Regions from separate parts of the Bradyrhizobium sp. NP1 genome, predicted to be linked through region 1. Evidence: predicted binding sites of a transcription regulator. Region 1 holds the regulator's gene; the other holds the start of a gene.

Region 1 (7,784 bases):
CCGCCAGATCGAAGTCACCGTCGAGCCTAATTTCATGCCGGAGCGCTCGTCGATCGAGAATTCGCGTTATTTCTGGTCCTACACGATCGTGATCACCAACGCCGGCGAGGAAACGGTGCAGTTGCGCACCCGGCACTGGATCATCACGGATGCATCCGGCCGCCAGCAGGAGGTGCGTGGCGAGGGCGTGGTCGGCGAGCAGCCGGTGCTGGCGCCGGGCGAGCGCTTCGAATACACCTCCGGTGTCCCGCTGACGACTGCGTCCGGCTTCATGACCGGCCGCTATCAGATGGTCAGCGAGAGCGGCGAGCGCTTCGAGATCGACGTGCCGACCTTTTCGCTCGACAGACCCGACGGCAAGCGCGTGCTGAATTGACGCGCGATAAGCGCGTCATCCCGGGGCGCGCTTATCGCGAGCCTCAGATGCGCAATTGCGCATCGGGGAATCTGGAGCCGCAAACTCGCTGATCTTCTTTCTTGTGAGCGCGCGCAGGGGGCAAATGCGCCTGCACGCCGTGGCTCACCCCACCCGTCATGTCGTTCGCTTCGCTCTCGACATGCCACCCTCCCCGCAAGGGGGAGGGATAAAAGAGCTACGCCGCGCCCTCTTCCGCGCCGGCCTCGTGCGGGGTGAACTCGTAGACCGAGGAGCAGAACTCGCAGGTCACGACCACCTTGCCGTCCTTGACCATCTCGGCACGGTCCTTCGGCGCGAAGCTCTTGAGCATCGCGGACACCGCGTCGCGGGAGCAGGAGCATTGCGCCTTCAGCGGCAGCGGCGCGAATACCCGGACGCCGCGCTCGTGAAACAGCCGGTACAACAGCCGCTCGCCCGACAGATCAGGATCGATCAGCTCGATGTCTTCGACGGTTGAAGCCAGCGACTTGCCTTCGACCCAGGCGTCGTCCTCCGCGACCACATGGGGGGCGGTGCCTTCCGGCGCATCGCCGGGATGGAGGTCGGCCTGCCGCGCGCGCTCCGGCGCCTTCGGCAGGAACTGCACCAGCATGCCGCCGGCGCGCCAGCGATGCTCGCCGCCTTCGCGCCATTCCTCGCCGACCGCGAGCCGCACACGGGTCGGGATCTGCTCGGAGCGCAGGAAATATTCGTGGGCGGCATCCTCGAGGCTGCCGCCGTCGAGCGCGACCAGACCCTGATAGCGGCTCATGGTGGGACCGCGATCGATGGTCATGGCGAGATGGCCCTTGCCGAGCAGCGCGCCCGACGTGAGGCCGTCCTTGAGGCGGGCCCGGTCGAAGCGCGCATAGGCGCGCAACCGGTCCGGCGCCTGGAAGTCCACGATCAGGAACGACACCGGACCGTCGGTCTGGGTCTGCAGCAGGAAGCGGCCCTCGAATTTCAGGGACGTGGCGAGCAGCGTCGTCAGCACGATCGCTTCGCCCAACAGCTTGCCGACCGGCGCGGGGTAATCATGCTTGGTGAGGATGTCGTCGAGCAGCGGGCCGAGCCTCGTCAGGCGGCCGCGCAGGTCGAGCGGCGCGACCTCGAAGGGCAGCACGGTGTCGTCCAGCGGAACCGCCGACGGCGCCCGGATCGGGCTCTGCGGCGAGCTTTTGGTGTCGGGAGATTGTGAAACCATGGCGCCTATCTGGGGTCGCTCGCGACGAAACAAAAGGGCTTGACAGTCCTCCCGTCGAACGCCCGGACCCATGACCACAGCCGTCGGCGGCTGCGGCAGAGCATGTCGGCCATGATGCGCGAACGAGGGAACGCGCGCGTCCTGGCGGAAGCCAGGACGACACGACCGGATAATCCTACCCGGCCACGTCAAAACACCAGGCCAGGATGCCCTTTTGCGCATGCAGGCGGTTTTCGGCCTCGTCGAACACCACCGATTGCGGCCCGTCGATCACCTCGTCGGTGACCTCTTCGCCGCGATGGGCCGGCAGGCAATGCATGAACAGCGCATCGGGCTTGGCGAGCGACATCAGCTTGGCGTTGACCTGGTAGGGCTGCAGCAGATTGTGGCGGTGCTCGCCGTCCTTGTCGCCCATCGACACCCAGGTGTCGGTGACGACGCAGTCAGCGCCGCGCACCGCGGCTTCCGGATCGTTGCCGAGCACGATCGGCGCGTCGGTGGCCTTGATCCAGTCGCGCATCGTCTTGTTCGGCGCAAGCTGCGGCGGGGTCGCGACATTGAGCTTGAACTTGAAGCGCTCGGCCGCATGCGCCCACGACGCCAGCACGTTGTTGTCGTCGCCGGTCCAGGCCACGGTCTTGCCTTCGATCGACCCGCGATGCTCCTCGAAGGTCATCACGTCGGCCATCACCTGGCAGGGGTGCGAGCGCCGCGTCAGCCCGTTGATGACCGGCACCGTGGCGTGCGCGGCAAGTTCCAGCAGCGCGTCGTGGTTGAGGATGCGGATCATGATGGCGTCGACGTAGCGCGACAGCACGCGCGCGGTGTCGGCGATGGTCTCGCCGCGGCCGAGCTGCATCTCCTGACCCGTCAGCATGATCGCTTCGCCGCCGAGCTGCCGCATGCCGACGTCGAAGGAGACGCGGGTGCGCGTCGAGGGCTTCTCGAAGATCATCGCGAGCACCTTGCCGTCGAGCGGCCTGGTGCCCTTCTCATGCGCCTTGAGCTTTGCCTTCATGGCGCTGGAGGCGGCGAGCACCCGCCTGAGCTCGGAGAGCGGCAGCTCGCTGATGTCGAGGAAATGACGCGGCGTCTTCATTGCGCTGCCGCCTTATTCGCGCCGCCTGCAAGCGCCGCGCAGGCGCGCTCCAGGCATTGCACGGACTGCTCGATCTCCGCTTCGCTCACGATCAGCGGCGCGAGGAAGCGGACGACGTTGTCGCCGGCGCCGACAGTCAGGAGCTTCTGCTCGCGCAAGCGCGTGACGAGATCGCCCGAGGGCACCACCGCCTTGACGCCGATCAAGAGGCCCTCGCCGCGCACTTCCGAGAGCACGGTCGGATAACGGTCGACGACGGAAGCGAGCTTCTGCTTCAGCAGCAGCGACATCTTCTGCACATGCGCGAAGAAGCCGGGCTTGAGCATGACGTCGAGCACGGCATTGGCGGCTGCGATCGCCAGCGGATTGCCGCCGAAGGTCGAGCCGTGCGAGCCCGGCGCCATGCCGGAGGCGGCCTCCGCGCTCGCCAGCACCGCGCCAATCGGAAAACCGCCGCCGAGCGCCTTGGCGAGCGACATCACGTCAGGGGTAACGCCGAGCCGCTTGTAGGCGAACAGCTCGCCGGTGCGGCCCATGCCGGTCTGCACCTCGTCGAAGGCGAGCAGAAGGCCGCGCTCGTCGCAGAGCTGGCGCAGCGCCTTGAAGAAGGCCATCGGCGCCGAGCGCACGCCGCCTTCGCCTTGCACGGGCTCGATCAGGATGCCGGCGGTGTGGGGACCGATCGCCTTCTTCACCGCCTCGATGTCGCCATGCGGCACCTGGTCGAAGCCGTCAACCGGCGGCCCAAAACCTTCGAGATATTTGGCGGAGCCGGTGGCGGCGAGCGTCGCGAGCGTGCGGCCGTGGAAGGCGCCCTCGAAGGTGATGATGCGGTAGCGCTCGGGATGGCCCTTGGAGAAGTGATAGTGGCGCACCAGCTTGATCACGCCCTCCATCGCTTCCGCGCCGGAATTGCAGAAGAACACGAGGTCGGCGAAGCTCTCATCGCACAGCCGCGCGGCGAGCTTCTCGCCATCGGGGCTCTTGAACAGGTTCGACATGTGCCAGAGTTTCGTCGCCTGCTCCTGCAGCGCCTTGACCAGATGCGGATGCGCGTGGCCGAGCGCGTTGACCGCGACGCCCGAGGTGAAATCGAGATAGCGCTCGCCGTTGGTCGCGACCAGCCAGCAGCCTTCGCCGCGTTCGAAGCCGAGGTCGACCCTGGCGAAAACCGGAAGCAGATGCGACGTGGCGCTGTTGGTCATGGCGGTCACTTGAGCGTTCGAGAACAATGATGATGCGCGCATTGGCGCGGCCGCATCAACAGCAGAAAACAAAACGTGCCGCCTTTTCAGGGCGGCACGTAGAAGCATTCTAGGCGCGCAGAGATGGGTGTCAATGCCGTCAGGCGCAGGCTGCGCGGGGCCTGTGCCGCCCGTAACATTGCGGTGTGGTGGAAAAGACAAAATCAAATGCATAAGTAACGGAACATGTGGACGTCGTGGCCGGGGACTCTTGCGCCCGAGTCACGCCATATTGTAGCGTTTGGGCCGTCGGATACGACATCTCGTGCGGCGGTTCTGACCCTCAAGAGTGTTAACGGTTCGCGTAAACGTCCGGGCGCGCCTGATCGGCCCGGCGAGGGTTAAGGGATTCTGCGCGCAGGGATTTTTTTTGGCATCGCAGCACCGCCTGGCAAGCGGCCGGCGCTACGCGAAGGGAAGAGCGTGATGACGGTATTGACCTGGTCCGACGAGCGCGTCGAGCAGTTGAAGAAACTCTGGGAGGCCGGCCTGTCGGCGAGCCAGATCGCCGCCGAGCTCGGAAACGTGACGCGCAACGCGGTGATCGGCAAGGTGCATCGGCTCGGCCTTTCGGGCCGCGCCAAGAGTCCATCGTCGGCGGCGCCACGCCAGCGCAAGGCGCGCCCCGCCCAGCACATGATGCGGGTATCGCGCCCGGTCTCGCGCGGCAACACGGCGCTCGCGCACGCCTTCGAGGTCGAGCTCGAGCCCGATCCGATCGCCTATGACAACGTGGTGCCGATGAGCCAGCGGCTGTCGCTGCTCGAATTGAACGAGGCCACCTGCCATTGGCCGGTCGGCGATCCCGCCAGCCCCGACTTCTTCTTCTGCGGCGGCAAGGCGCTTGCCGGACTGCCCTATTGCGCACATCACTCGCGGGTCGCCTATCAGCCCGCCGCCGATCGAAGGCGGCCGTCGACCAAGCCGAATTCGAGGTAGGCTCGCTCGCCGGCGGATGTCGTCCCCGCGAAGGCGGGGACTCCGAACCACTGAACCACGTGGTCATTTCGAGCTGTCGATGCAGCTCGTCCAAGCAATCAAGACCTGCGGTTATGGGTCGCGGCCCGCGCGGAGCCTATCAACGCGCGCGTTCGCGGGACGACGGCGATCACTCCGCGGCTTTGGCGAAGCGGTCGTCGAGCGCGTAGCCGGCGCCGCGGACGGTGCGGATCGGATCCTGCTCGCGGCCCGGATTGAGCAGCTTGCGCAGGCGGCCGATATGCACGTCGACGGTGCGCTCGTCGATATAGATGTCGCGGCCCCAGACGCTGTCGAGCAGCTGCTCGCGGGAAAACACCCGGCCCGGGTGCTCGAGGAAGAATTCGAGCAGGCGATACTCGGTCGGGCCGAGATCGATCGGACGGCCGGATCGCGCCACGCGGCGCTTCTCGCGATCGAGCTCGATGTCACCATAGGCGAGCACGGTTGCGAGCCGTTCGGGGCTCGCACGACGCAGCAGGCCTTTCACGCGCGCCAGGAGTTCCGGCACCGAGAACGGCTTGACGATGTAGTCGTCGGCGCCGGTCGCAAGCCCGCGGACGCGCTCGCTCTCCTCGCCGCGCGCGGTCAACATGATGATCGGAAGCTGCTTGGTCTCGGGCCGCGCCCGCAGGCGCCGGCACAGCTCGATGCCGGACAGGCCCGGCAGCATCCAGTCCAGCACGATCAGGTCGGGAACGCGTTCCTTCATTCGCGTGTCGGCATCGTCACCGCGCGCCACCGTCTCGACCTCGTAGCCGTCTGCCTCGAGGTTGTAGCGCAACAGCGTGGTCAGCGCCTCCTCATCCTCCACCACCAGTATGCGCGCGCTCATGGCTAGGTCTTCTCCATTGGCTTGAGCCGTGGCCTGATCCGCTGCTTCGCCCCGCGGCTTAATTGTTGCCCGGAATCGTGGCAGCGAAGGTCGTCATGTCACCCTTCGGACGCTTGTCGAGAATCTGCTGGCCTTCGATCATGTAGAACACGGTTTCCGCGATATTGGTCGCATGGTCGCCGATCCGCTCGATGTTCTTGGCGCAGAACATCAGGTGAATGCAGAACGAGATGTTGCGCGGATCTTCCATCATGTAGGTGAGCAGTTCGCGGAACAGCGAGGTGCAGATGGCGTCGACCTCCTCGTCGCCCTTCCATACGCTCATCGCCGCCGGCAAATCGTGCGCCGCATAGGCGTCGAGCACGCTCTTGACCTGCTGCTGAACGAGGTCGGTCATGTGCTCCAATCCGCGGATCAGCTTCAAGGGATGGAAATCGCTTTCCAGCGCGGCGACGCGCTTGCCCATGTTCTTGGCGAGGTCGCCGATCCGCTCGAGGTCGATCGCCACCCGCATGGCGCCGACGATCTCGCGCAGGTCGACCGCCATCGGCTGGCGCCGCGCGATGGTCAGCACCGCGCGCTCCTCGATCAGGCGCTGCATGTTGTCGATCTCGAGGTCGGCCGCGACCACGCGCTGGCCGAGCGCGATGTCGTGGCGCACCAACGCGTCGACGGATTCGACGATCATGCGTTCGGCGAGGCCGCCCATCTCCGCTACCAGGCGGGTGAGTTCCTGCAGGTCGCTGTCGAAAGCCTTGGCGGTGTGTTCAGAAGCCATGTGTCAAAATCCTCCGCGGTCAGCGTGTCAGCCGAAGCGGCCGGTGATGTAGTCCTGGGTACGCCGATCGCTCGGCGAGGTGAAGATCTTGCTGGTCTCGTCGAACTCGATCAGCTCGCCGAGATACATGAAGGCGGTCTTGTCGGAGACGCGCGCCGCCTGCTGCATGTTGTGAGTGACGATCGCGATCGTGTACTGCTCGGACAGTTCCTGGATCAGCTCCTCGACCTTGGCGGTGGAGATCGGATCGAGCGCCGAGCACGGCTCGTCGAACAGGATCACCTCCGGCCGCACCGCCACCGTGCGGGCGATGCAAAGCCGCTGCTGCTGGCCGCCGGACAGGCTCAATCCGCTGGCGTTCAGCTTGTCCTTGACCTCGTTCCAGAGCGCGCCGCCGCGCAGCGCCTTCTCGACCCGGTCGTCCATCTCGGACTTGGAAATCCGCTCGTAGAGGCGGATGCCGAAGGCGATGTTCTCGTAGATGGTCATCGGGAACGGCGTCGGCTTCTGGAACACCATGCCGACCCGCGCGCGCAACAGGTTGAGGTCGAGCCGGGGGTCCAGGATATTGGTCTGGTCGAGCATCAACTGCCCACTGGCGCGCTGGCCCGGGTAGAGGTCGTACATCCGGTTGAAGATGCGCAACAGCGTCGACTTGCCGCAACCGGAGGGACCGATGAATGCCGTCACCCTGTTGGTGCCGAGCGTCAGGTTGATGTTCTTCAGCGCGTGGTTCTCGCCATAGTAGAAATTGAGGTTGCGAGCGGTCACCTTGGCGGGCGCCTCCGGCAGCGGCACCGAATGGCCGTGCGAGCTTGCGGTACTCATGGATACAGAAAGATCGTTCATTTTGCGCTCCTCTCGGCGCCCAGGATGCGCGCGCCGATATTCAGCGCGAGCACGGTCAGTGTGATCAGCAGGGCCCCGCTCCATGCGAGTTGCTTCCAGTAGGCATACGGGCTCTGCACGAAGTTGTTGATGGTCACCGGCAGGTTGGCCATCGTCTTGGTCAGGCTCAGGCTGAAGAACTGGTTGGACAGCGCGGTGAACAGCAGCGGCGCGGTTTCGCCGGCGACGCGTGCGGTCGCGAGCAGCACGCCGGTGATCAGGCCGCTTCGCGCCGCGCGGTAGGCGATCCTCTTGATCACCAGCGAGCGCGGCAGCCCGAGCGCGCTCGCGGCTTCCCGCAGCGGGTTCGGCACCAGCAGGAGCATGTCCTCGGTGGTGCGCAGCACGACCGGGATCACGA
Region 2 (7,784 bases), 3.6 Mb from region 1:
AAAAGTCCTCGTGGCCCGGCGTGTCCAGCAGGTTGAACACGAGACCCTCGAACTCGAAGGTCATCACCGACGTGACGACCGAGATGCCGCGCTCGCGCTCGATCTTCATCCAGTCGGAGCGCGTGTTGCGCCGCTCGCCCTTGGCCTTGACCTGACCCGCGAGGTTGATGGCGCCGCCGAACAAAAGCAGCTTCTCGGTGAGCGTGGTCTTGCCGGCGTCCGGATGCGATATGATCGCAAAGGTGCGCCTCCGCGCTACTTCTTCTGCAAGCGGCGAGCGGGACGGCGATTCGGCGGCAACGGTAATATCGGACATGGCGGGAGCGTTTGGCAGGGAAAACAGGCGCAATCAAGCGTCATTTAGGCATTTGCGAAGCGTTCCGTAATCCCTATATCCGGCGTGGGAAGGACGACCTTCTCCTCGAAACTATCCGCGGGGACGACCCTGCCTTTAAAACGGAGGGTTGTCATGGCGTGGACCATCCTGTTCGCGGCCGGGCTCTTGGAGATCGGCTGGGCGATCGGCCTCAAATTCACCGAGGGTTTCACACGGCTCGTGCCGTCAGCGCTGACGCTGCTCAGCATGGCCGGGAGCGTGATCTTGCTCGGGCTGGCGCTGAAGACGCTGCCGATTGGAACGGCCTATGCGGTATGGACCGGGATCGGCGCGGTGGGAACCGCGATACTCGGCATCCTATTGTTCGGCGAGCCGGCGACCGCCGCGCGGCTGGCCAGCATCTCGCTGATCGTGGCGGGGATCGTCGGGCTCAAGCTCGTCACCTGATCAGCGCCACCGCCCAATAGGCCAGCGCGGCCACCGCCGCGGACGCCGGGATGGTGATCACCCAGGCATAGACGATGGAGCTTGCGACGTTCCAGCGCACCGCCGAGACGCGCCTCGCCGCGCCGACGCCGACGATCGCGCCGGTGATGGTGTGGGTGGTGGAAACCGGGACGCCGAGGAAGGTCGCCATGAACAGCGTCGCCGCGCCCCCGGTCTCGGCGCAAAAGCCCTGCATCGGCGTCAGCTTGGTGATGCGCAAGCCCATGGTGCGGACGATGCGCCAGCCACCCATCAGCGTACCCAGCGCCATCGCGGCCTGGCAGGCCAAAACCACCCAGAACGGCACGAAGAATTCCGTGCCCAGCGCACCCTGCGAATAGAGCAGCACGGCGATCATGCCCATGGTCTTCTGCGCGTCGTTGCCGCCGTGGCCGAGCGAGTAGAGCGAGGCCGAGACGAATTGCAGGATGCGGAAGGCGCGGTCCACCGCGAACGGCGTCGACCGCACCGAGGCCCAGGAGACGATGGCGACCAGGACCATCGCAAGCAGGAAGCCGACCAGCGGCGACAGCACGATCGCGGCCATGGTCTTCGACAGCCCGCTCCAGACCGCCGCAGAGATCCCGGCCTTCGCCATGCCGGCGCCGACCAGCCCGCCGATCAGCGCATGCGACGAGGACGAGGGGATGCCGAGCCACCAGGTGATCAAGTTCCAGACGATCGAGCCGACCAGCGCCGCGAATATCACGCGCGCATCGACGATCGCGGGGTCGATGATCCCGGTGCCGATGGTCTGCGCCACGTGCAGGCCGAACACCAGGAACGCGACGAAGTTGAAGAAGGCGGCCCAGAACACCGCATATTGCGGCCGGAGCACGCGCGTCGAGACGATGGTGGCGATGGAATTGGCGGCGTCGTGCAGCCCGTTCAGGAAATCGAACAGCAGCGCGACCGCGATCAGGCTCGCGAGAACCGGAAGACCCAGCGTGGCGTCCACGGACCCTGCCCCCTAGAGCGCGATGCGCTGAAGCGCGATCGCGCTCCAGGGATTTTTATAGGGCATGATCTCCGCGCAAACGCGGTCCGCGTTTGTCGCGAGGGAAGACCGGCTCCCACTTTGCGCTAACGCGGCCCTTCGGGTCCGGATCATGCCTATACCTGTTCGATCACGATGGAACTGATCTCGTTGGCGACGTCGTCGAAGCGGTCGGCGACCTTCTCGAGATGGTCGTAGATCTCGGCGCCGACCACGAAATCCATGGTGTTGGCATTGCGATGCTTGAGGAACAGCTCCTTCAGCCCGATGTCATGGAGGTCGTCGACGCGCCCTTCGAGCTTGGTCAACTCCTCGGTGATCGCGGTCAGCATCGCGACGTTGTGGCCGATCGATTGCATCAGCGGCAGCGCCCGCACCACCAGATTGGCGCATTCGACCAGAAGCGTGCCGATCTCGCGCATCGGCGGCTCGAAGACGCGCACCTCGAACAGCATCACCGCCTTCGCGGTCTGCTGCATCTGGTCGACGGCGTCATCCATCGCGGTGATCAGGTTCTTGATGTCGCCGCGGTCGAACGGGGTGATGAAGGTGCGGCGTACCGCGGTCAGCACCTCGCGGGTGATGCCGTCGGCGTCATTCTCGATCTGGTTGATGCGCTGGCAGAACACCGGCGTCTCCTCGCCGCCGCGCAGCATGTCCTGCAGCGCCTGGGCGCCCAACACCGCGGTCTGGGCATGTCTGGCGAACAGGTCGAAGAACCGCTCCTCCTTGGGTAGAAAGGCGCGAAACCAACGCATCATGGATCAATTCCATTGTCCTGGAACGGGCCGGAGCGGTCTGTCACGAAACCGTCATAGACCATTTTGCAGTGAAGCGCGCCGCGGGCGGCGGGCCAAACCGGATCATCCACCGCTTTGTGGCACGGCGACTGGCGGCAAAGCTAAAAATGCCTCGGGAAATCCGAGATTTAGAGCGATATCCGGAAGTAATGCGCGATCTCGCCGACGACGCCGCGGCGGAACATCAGCACGCACGCGACGAAGATCACGCCCTGAATCACCGTCACCCACTGGCCGAAGCCTGCCAGATACTGCTGCATGGCGATGATCACGAAGGCGCCGACGACGGGGCCGAAGATGGTGCCGAGCCCGCCGACCAGCGTCATCAGCACGATCTCACCCGACATGGTCCAGTGCACGTCGGTCAGTGAAGCGTTCTGCGCCACGAACACTTTCAGCGACCCGGCGAAGCCGCCGATCGTGCCGGAGAGAACGTAGGCCAGCCACTTGTACTGGTCGGTCTTGTAGCCGAGCGAGATCGCGCGCTGCTCGTTCTCCCGGATCGACTTAAGCACCTCGCCGAACGGCGAGTTGATGATGCGGTAGATCAGGAGGAAGCCGCCGAGGAAGCCGGCCAGCACGACGTAATAGAGAGTGATCGGCCTGGAAAGGTCGAAAATACCGAACAGATGACCCTGCGGAATGCCCTGGATGCCATCCTCGCCATGGGTGAACGGCGCCTGCAGATAGATGAAGTAGAGGAGCTGCGACAGCGCCAGGGTGATCATCGAGAAATAGATGCCCTGGCGGCGGATCGACACGAAGCCGGTAACGACGGCGAGCGCCGCGGCTGCGGCCGTGCCGGCGACGATGCCGAGTTCGGGTGGCCAGCCCCATACCTTGAGCGCGTGCGCGCTGACATAACCGGCGGTGCCGAGGAACATCGCGTGGCCGAACGACAGCAAGCCGCCGTAGCCGATCAGCAGGTTGAACGCGCAGGCCAGGAGCGCAAAGCACAGCGCCTGCATCACGAAGAACGGATAGAGGCCGGTCCACGGCACGACCCCGAGCAGCACGGCCATGATCGCGAACACGGTCATCTCGTCGCGCATCGCGCGCGGCGTCATCGGCAAGGTATCGTCGGTGATTGCTGTCATGTCAGGCCGCCCGTCCGGTCAGTCCCGCCGGCTTCACCAGCAACACCAGCACCATCAGCACGAACACCACGGTGTTGGAAGCCTCGGGATAGAAATATTTCGTCAGTCCCTCGATCACCCCGAGCGCGAAGCCGGTGATGATCGAACCCATGATCGAGCCCATGCCGCCGATCACCACCACCGCGAACACCACGATGATGAGGTCGGCGCCCATCAGCGGCCGGACCTGGTTGATCGGCGCCGACAATACGCCGGCGAGCGCCGCCAGCCCGACGCCGAGGCCGTAGGTCAGCGTGATCATCCTGGGCACGTTGATGCCGAAGGCGCGCACCAGGGTCGGATTTTCGGTCGCCGCGCGCAAATAGGCGCCTAGCCGGGTCTTCTCGATCAGGAACCAGGTGGCGAGGCAGACCACCAGGGAGAACACCACCACCCAGCCGCGATAGACTGGCAGGAACATGAAGCCCAGATTCATGCCGCCCTTGAGCTCATCGGGGATCGCATAGGGCAGACCGGAAGAACCGAAATAGTTCTGGAACACGCCCTGCACGATCAGCGCGATGCCGAAGGTGAGCAGCAGGCCGTAGAGATGATCGAGCCCGGCGAGCCGCTGCAGCATAGTGCGCTCGAGGATCATGCCGAAGATGCCGACCACGATCGGCGCGATGATCAGCGCCGGCCAGTAGCCGATGCCGGCGACATTGAGCAGGAAATAGGCGCAGAACGCGCCCATCATGTAGAGCGCGCCGTGGGCGAAGTTGATGATGTTGAGCATGCCGAAGATCACGGCAAGCCCGAGGCTGAGCAGCGCGTAGAACGAGCCGTTGATCAGTCCGACCAGAAGCTGTGCGTAGAGAGCCTGCATGGTTCCATTCTTTCGCGCTCAATCCCGTGGCGCTCGATCCTGTCCACTTCGCTCAAAGGCCGCCGGCGCGAGGCCGGCGGCCTTCGCGCGATACTACTTCTTCAAGAGCGCGCACGTGCTCTGCGAGAGCGGCGTGAACGCCTCGTCGCCCGGAACGGTGCCGACCAGCTTGTAGAAATCCCACGGCGCCTTGGACTCCGACGGCTTCTTCACCTCGAACAGATAGGCGCTGTGGATGGTGCGGCCGTTGGGCTCGATCGAACCCTTGCCGAACAAGGGATCATCGGTCGGGATCGACTTCATCTTCTCGACCACCTTGACGCCGTCATGCGGATTGCCGCCGAGCGCCTCCAGCGCCTTGAAGTAATGCAACAGGCCCGAATAGACGCCGGCCTGCACCATGGTCGGCGGCGCGCTGTTCTTCATGCGCTCGGAAAAACGCTTGGAGAAGGCGCGGGTCTGGTCGTTCATGTCCCAGTAGAAGGTCTCGGTGAAGTTCAAACCCTGCGCGGTCTCGAGCCCGATCGCCTTGACGTCGGTGAGGAACAGAAGCAGCGCCGCGAGTTTCTGCCCGCCCTTGACGATACCGAACTCGGCCGCCTGCTTGATCGAATTGGTGGTGTCGCCGCCGGCATTGGCAAGGCCGATGATCTTCGCCTTGGACGACTGGGCCTGGAGCAGGAAGGAAGAGAAGTCGGAGGTGTTGAGCGGATGCTTGACGCTGCCGACGATCTTGCCGCCATTGGCGACGACGACCGCGGTGGTGTCGCGCTCGAGCGCCGCGCCGAAGGCGTAGTCGGCGGTGAGGAAGAACCAGGTATCGCCGCCGGCCTTCACCAGCGCCTGCCCCGTGGTGTGGGCGAGCATGTAGGTGTCGTAGGTCCAGTGCACGGTGTTCGGCGAGCACTGCGCATTGGTGAGGTCGGAGGTGGCCGCGCCCGAATTGATGTAGACGCCGTTCTTCTCCTTGACCACGTTGTTGACGGCCAGCGCCACGCCGGAATTCGGCACGTCGACGACGACGTCGACCTTTTCGACGTCGAACCACTGCCGCGCGATCGTGCTGCCGATATCGGGCTTGTTCTGATGGTCGCCCGAGATCACGTCGATCTTCCAGCCCTTCTTGGTGAGCCCGGAATCCTCGACCGCCATCTGCGCCGCCAGCGTCGAGCCGGGACCTCCGAGATCGGCATAGAGGCCCGACTGGTCGGACAGCGCGCCGATCTTCACGGTCTTGTCCTGCGCCGACGCGGCGCTGGCCACCAGCGCGAGCGCGGTACCGAGCAGCAGGGAGGCAATGGCGTTGGTCTTCATGTTCATTCCCTTTTTCGAATTTCTGTCTTTGGTCAGACGCCCAGATAAGCGTGCAGCTTGCCCATATTGGCCTGGAGCTCGGAATTGGCGAAACCGTCGATGATCTTGCCGTGCTCGACGACGTAGTAGCGGTCCGCCACCGTCGAGGCGAAGCGGAAATTCTGCTCGACCAGAAGGATGGTGAAGCCTTCCTTTTTCAGCCGCGCGATGGTGTGGCCGATCTGCTGGATGATGACGGGCGCGAGCCCCTCGGTCGGCTCGTCCAGCATCAGGAAGTTGGCGCCGGTGCGCAGGATGCGCGCAATCGCGAGCATCTGCTGCTCGCCGCCGGACAGCTTGGTGCCCTGGCTGTTGAGGCGTTCCTTCAGGTTCGGGAACAGGTTGAATATCTGCTCGACCGACAGCCCGCCCGGCCGCACCACCGGCGGCAGCAACAGGTTCTCGCGGACGTCGAGGCTGGCAAAAATGCCGCGCTCCTCCGGGCAGAACGCGATGCCGAGCCGCGCGATCCGGTCGGAGGTCGCGCGGATGATCTCCTGGCCGCCGAACGCGATCGAGCCGGTCCGCTTGCCGATGATGCCCATGATCGACTTCAGCGTGGTGGTCTTGCCGGCGCCGTTGCGGCCAAGCAGCGTGACCACCTCGCCGGCATTCACGTTGAAGTTGATGCCGTGGAGGATGTGCGATTCGCCGTACCAGGCTTCGAGATTCTGGACGCTGAGCACCTGCCCGCCTGCCGCGGCGGGCTTTGCGAGCGTGGCCTCGGCCGTTGTCACATCAGGCATGACCAGCTCCCAGGTAGGCTTCCTTGACGCGCTCGTCCTTGGAAAGGTCAGTATAGTTGCCCTGCGCCAGCACCTGGCCGCGAGTCAGCACGGTGATGATGTCGGAGAGGTTGGCGACCACGCTCAAATTATGCTCCACCATCAGGATGGTGTATTTCGCCGAAATGCGCTTGATCAGCGCCGCGATCTTGTCGATGTCCTCATGGCCCATGCCGGCCATCGGCTCGTCAAGCAGCATCATCTCCGGATCGAGCGCGAGGGTGGTCGCGATCTCCAGCGCGCGCTTGCGGCCATAGGCCATCTCGACCGCCGGCGTATTGGCGAACTCGCTCAGGCCCACGTCGTTGAGCAGTTCGTGCGCGCGGCTGTTGAAGCGGTTGAGCGCCGATTTGGAGCGCCAGAAATCGAACGAGGCGCCGTGCTGGCGCTGCAGCGCCACCCGCACGTTCTCCAGCGCCGTGAGATGCGGAAATACCGCCGAGATCTGGAATGAACGAACGAGGCCCAGCCGCGCCACGTCGGCCGGTGCCATAGCGGTGATGTCCCTCCCGTTGTAGAGGATCTGCCCGGCCGACGGCTTCAAAAACTTGGTCAGGAGATTGAAGCAGGTCGTCTTGCCCGCCCCGTTCGGACCAATCAACGCGTGAATGCTGCCGCGCCGCACCTTCAGCGCGACGTCGCGAACGGCGAAGAAACCCGCGAATTCCTTGGTCAATCCGTTGGTTTCGAGAATGAACTCATCGGCCAAATAAATTCCCCCTTGGCCATGCGTCGCGAGGCCTCCCGCGCGCGGCCAATCTTCCTTTCCTGACCGGCAGGTTCGTAACCGGACGTCTTGGAACCGTCCGGGCCTGCCGCCTCCGGGCCGGAATATGCCGGAGGCGACAGGGGTTAGGCAAGGCGGAAAGCTGGGCAAGCGGTCGCAACCCCGGCGCGGCGGCTTGGCCCTTAGTCGAAGGCGACGCGCCGTGCCGAAAAGCCTGCTGCGGGCCGTGGATAAGCGACCGTTAACGGTGTTTTGTTCCGCCAAGCCGCCTTCACAGAAAATTTTCACCTCAAGCCCGATCATGGCCAGGTTTCATCCAGAACGGATTTTCAGCTGT

The links. Region 1 encodes PhoB, which activates phosphate uptake and scavenging genes when phosphate is short. Its sites were predicted from a motif close to TGTCATNNANCTGTCAT; they were not measured.
Region 2: QOU61_RS21270 (DUF47 domain-containing protein) is a predicted target of PhoB. The motif match lies at 2,620-2,636, and genes of this name have one in related genera.

What each region holds. Positions count from the first base shown of each region.
Region 1 is NZ_CP127385.1:831,012-838,795, reverse strand. Features, by position in the region: gene apaG (Co2+/Mg2+ efflux facilitator ApaG/CorD) at 1-376, shown strand, start outside; gene QOU61_RS03930 (Hsp33 family molecular chaperone) at 594-1,601, opposite strand; gene argF (ornithine carbamoyltransferase) at 1,777-2,700, opposite strand; gene QOU61_RS03920 (aspartate aminotransferase family protein) at 2,697-3,905, opposite strand; gene QOU61_RS03915 (GcrA family cell cycle regulator) at 4,371-4,883, shown strand; gene phoB (phosphate regulon transcriptional regulator PhoB) at 5,053-5,757, opposite strand; gene phoU (phosphate signaling complex protein PhoU) at 5,816-6,535, opposite strand; gene pstB (phosphate ABC transporter ATP-binding protein PstB) at 6,563-7,384, opposite strand; gene pstA (phosphate ABC transporter permease PstA) at 7,381-7,784, opposite strand, start outside.
Region 2 is NZ_CP127385.1:4,397,929-4,405,712, forward strand. Features, by position in the region: gene QOU61_RS21255 (peptide chain release factor 3) at 1-316, opposite strand, end outside; gene sugE (quaternary ammonium compound efflux SMR transporter SugE) at 470-784, shown strand; gene QOU61_RS21265 (inorganic phosphate transporter) at 777-1,781, opposite strand; gene QOU61_RS21270 (DUF47 domain-containing protein) at 1,937-2,581, opposite strand; gene QOU61_RS21275 (branched-chain amino acid ABC transporter permease) at 2,749-3,717, opposite strand; gene QOU61_RS21280 (branched-chain amino acid ABC transporter permease) at 3,719-4,582, opposite strand; gene QOU61_RS21285 (ABC transporter substrate-binding protein) at 4,676-5,896, opposite strand; gene QOU61_RS21290 (ABC transporter ATP-binding protein) at 5,929-6,681, opposite strand; gene QOU61_RS21295 (ABC transporter ATP-binding protein) at 6,674-7,429, opposite strand; gene QOU61_RS21300 (PAS domain-containing protein) at 7,783-7,784, shown strand, end outside.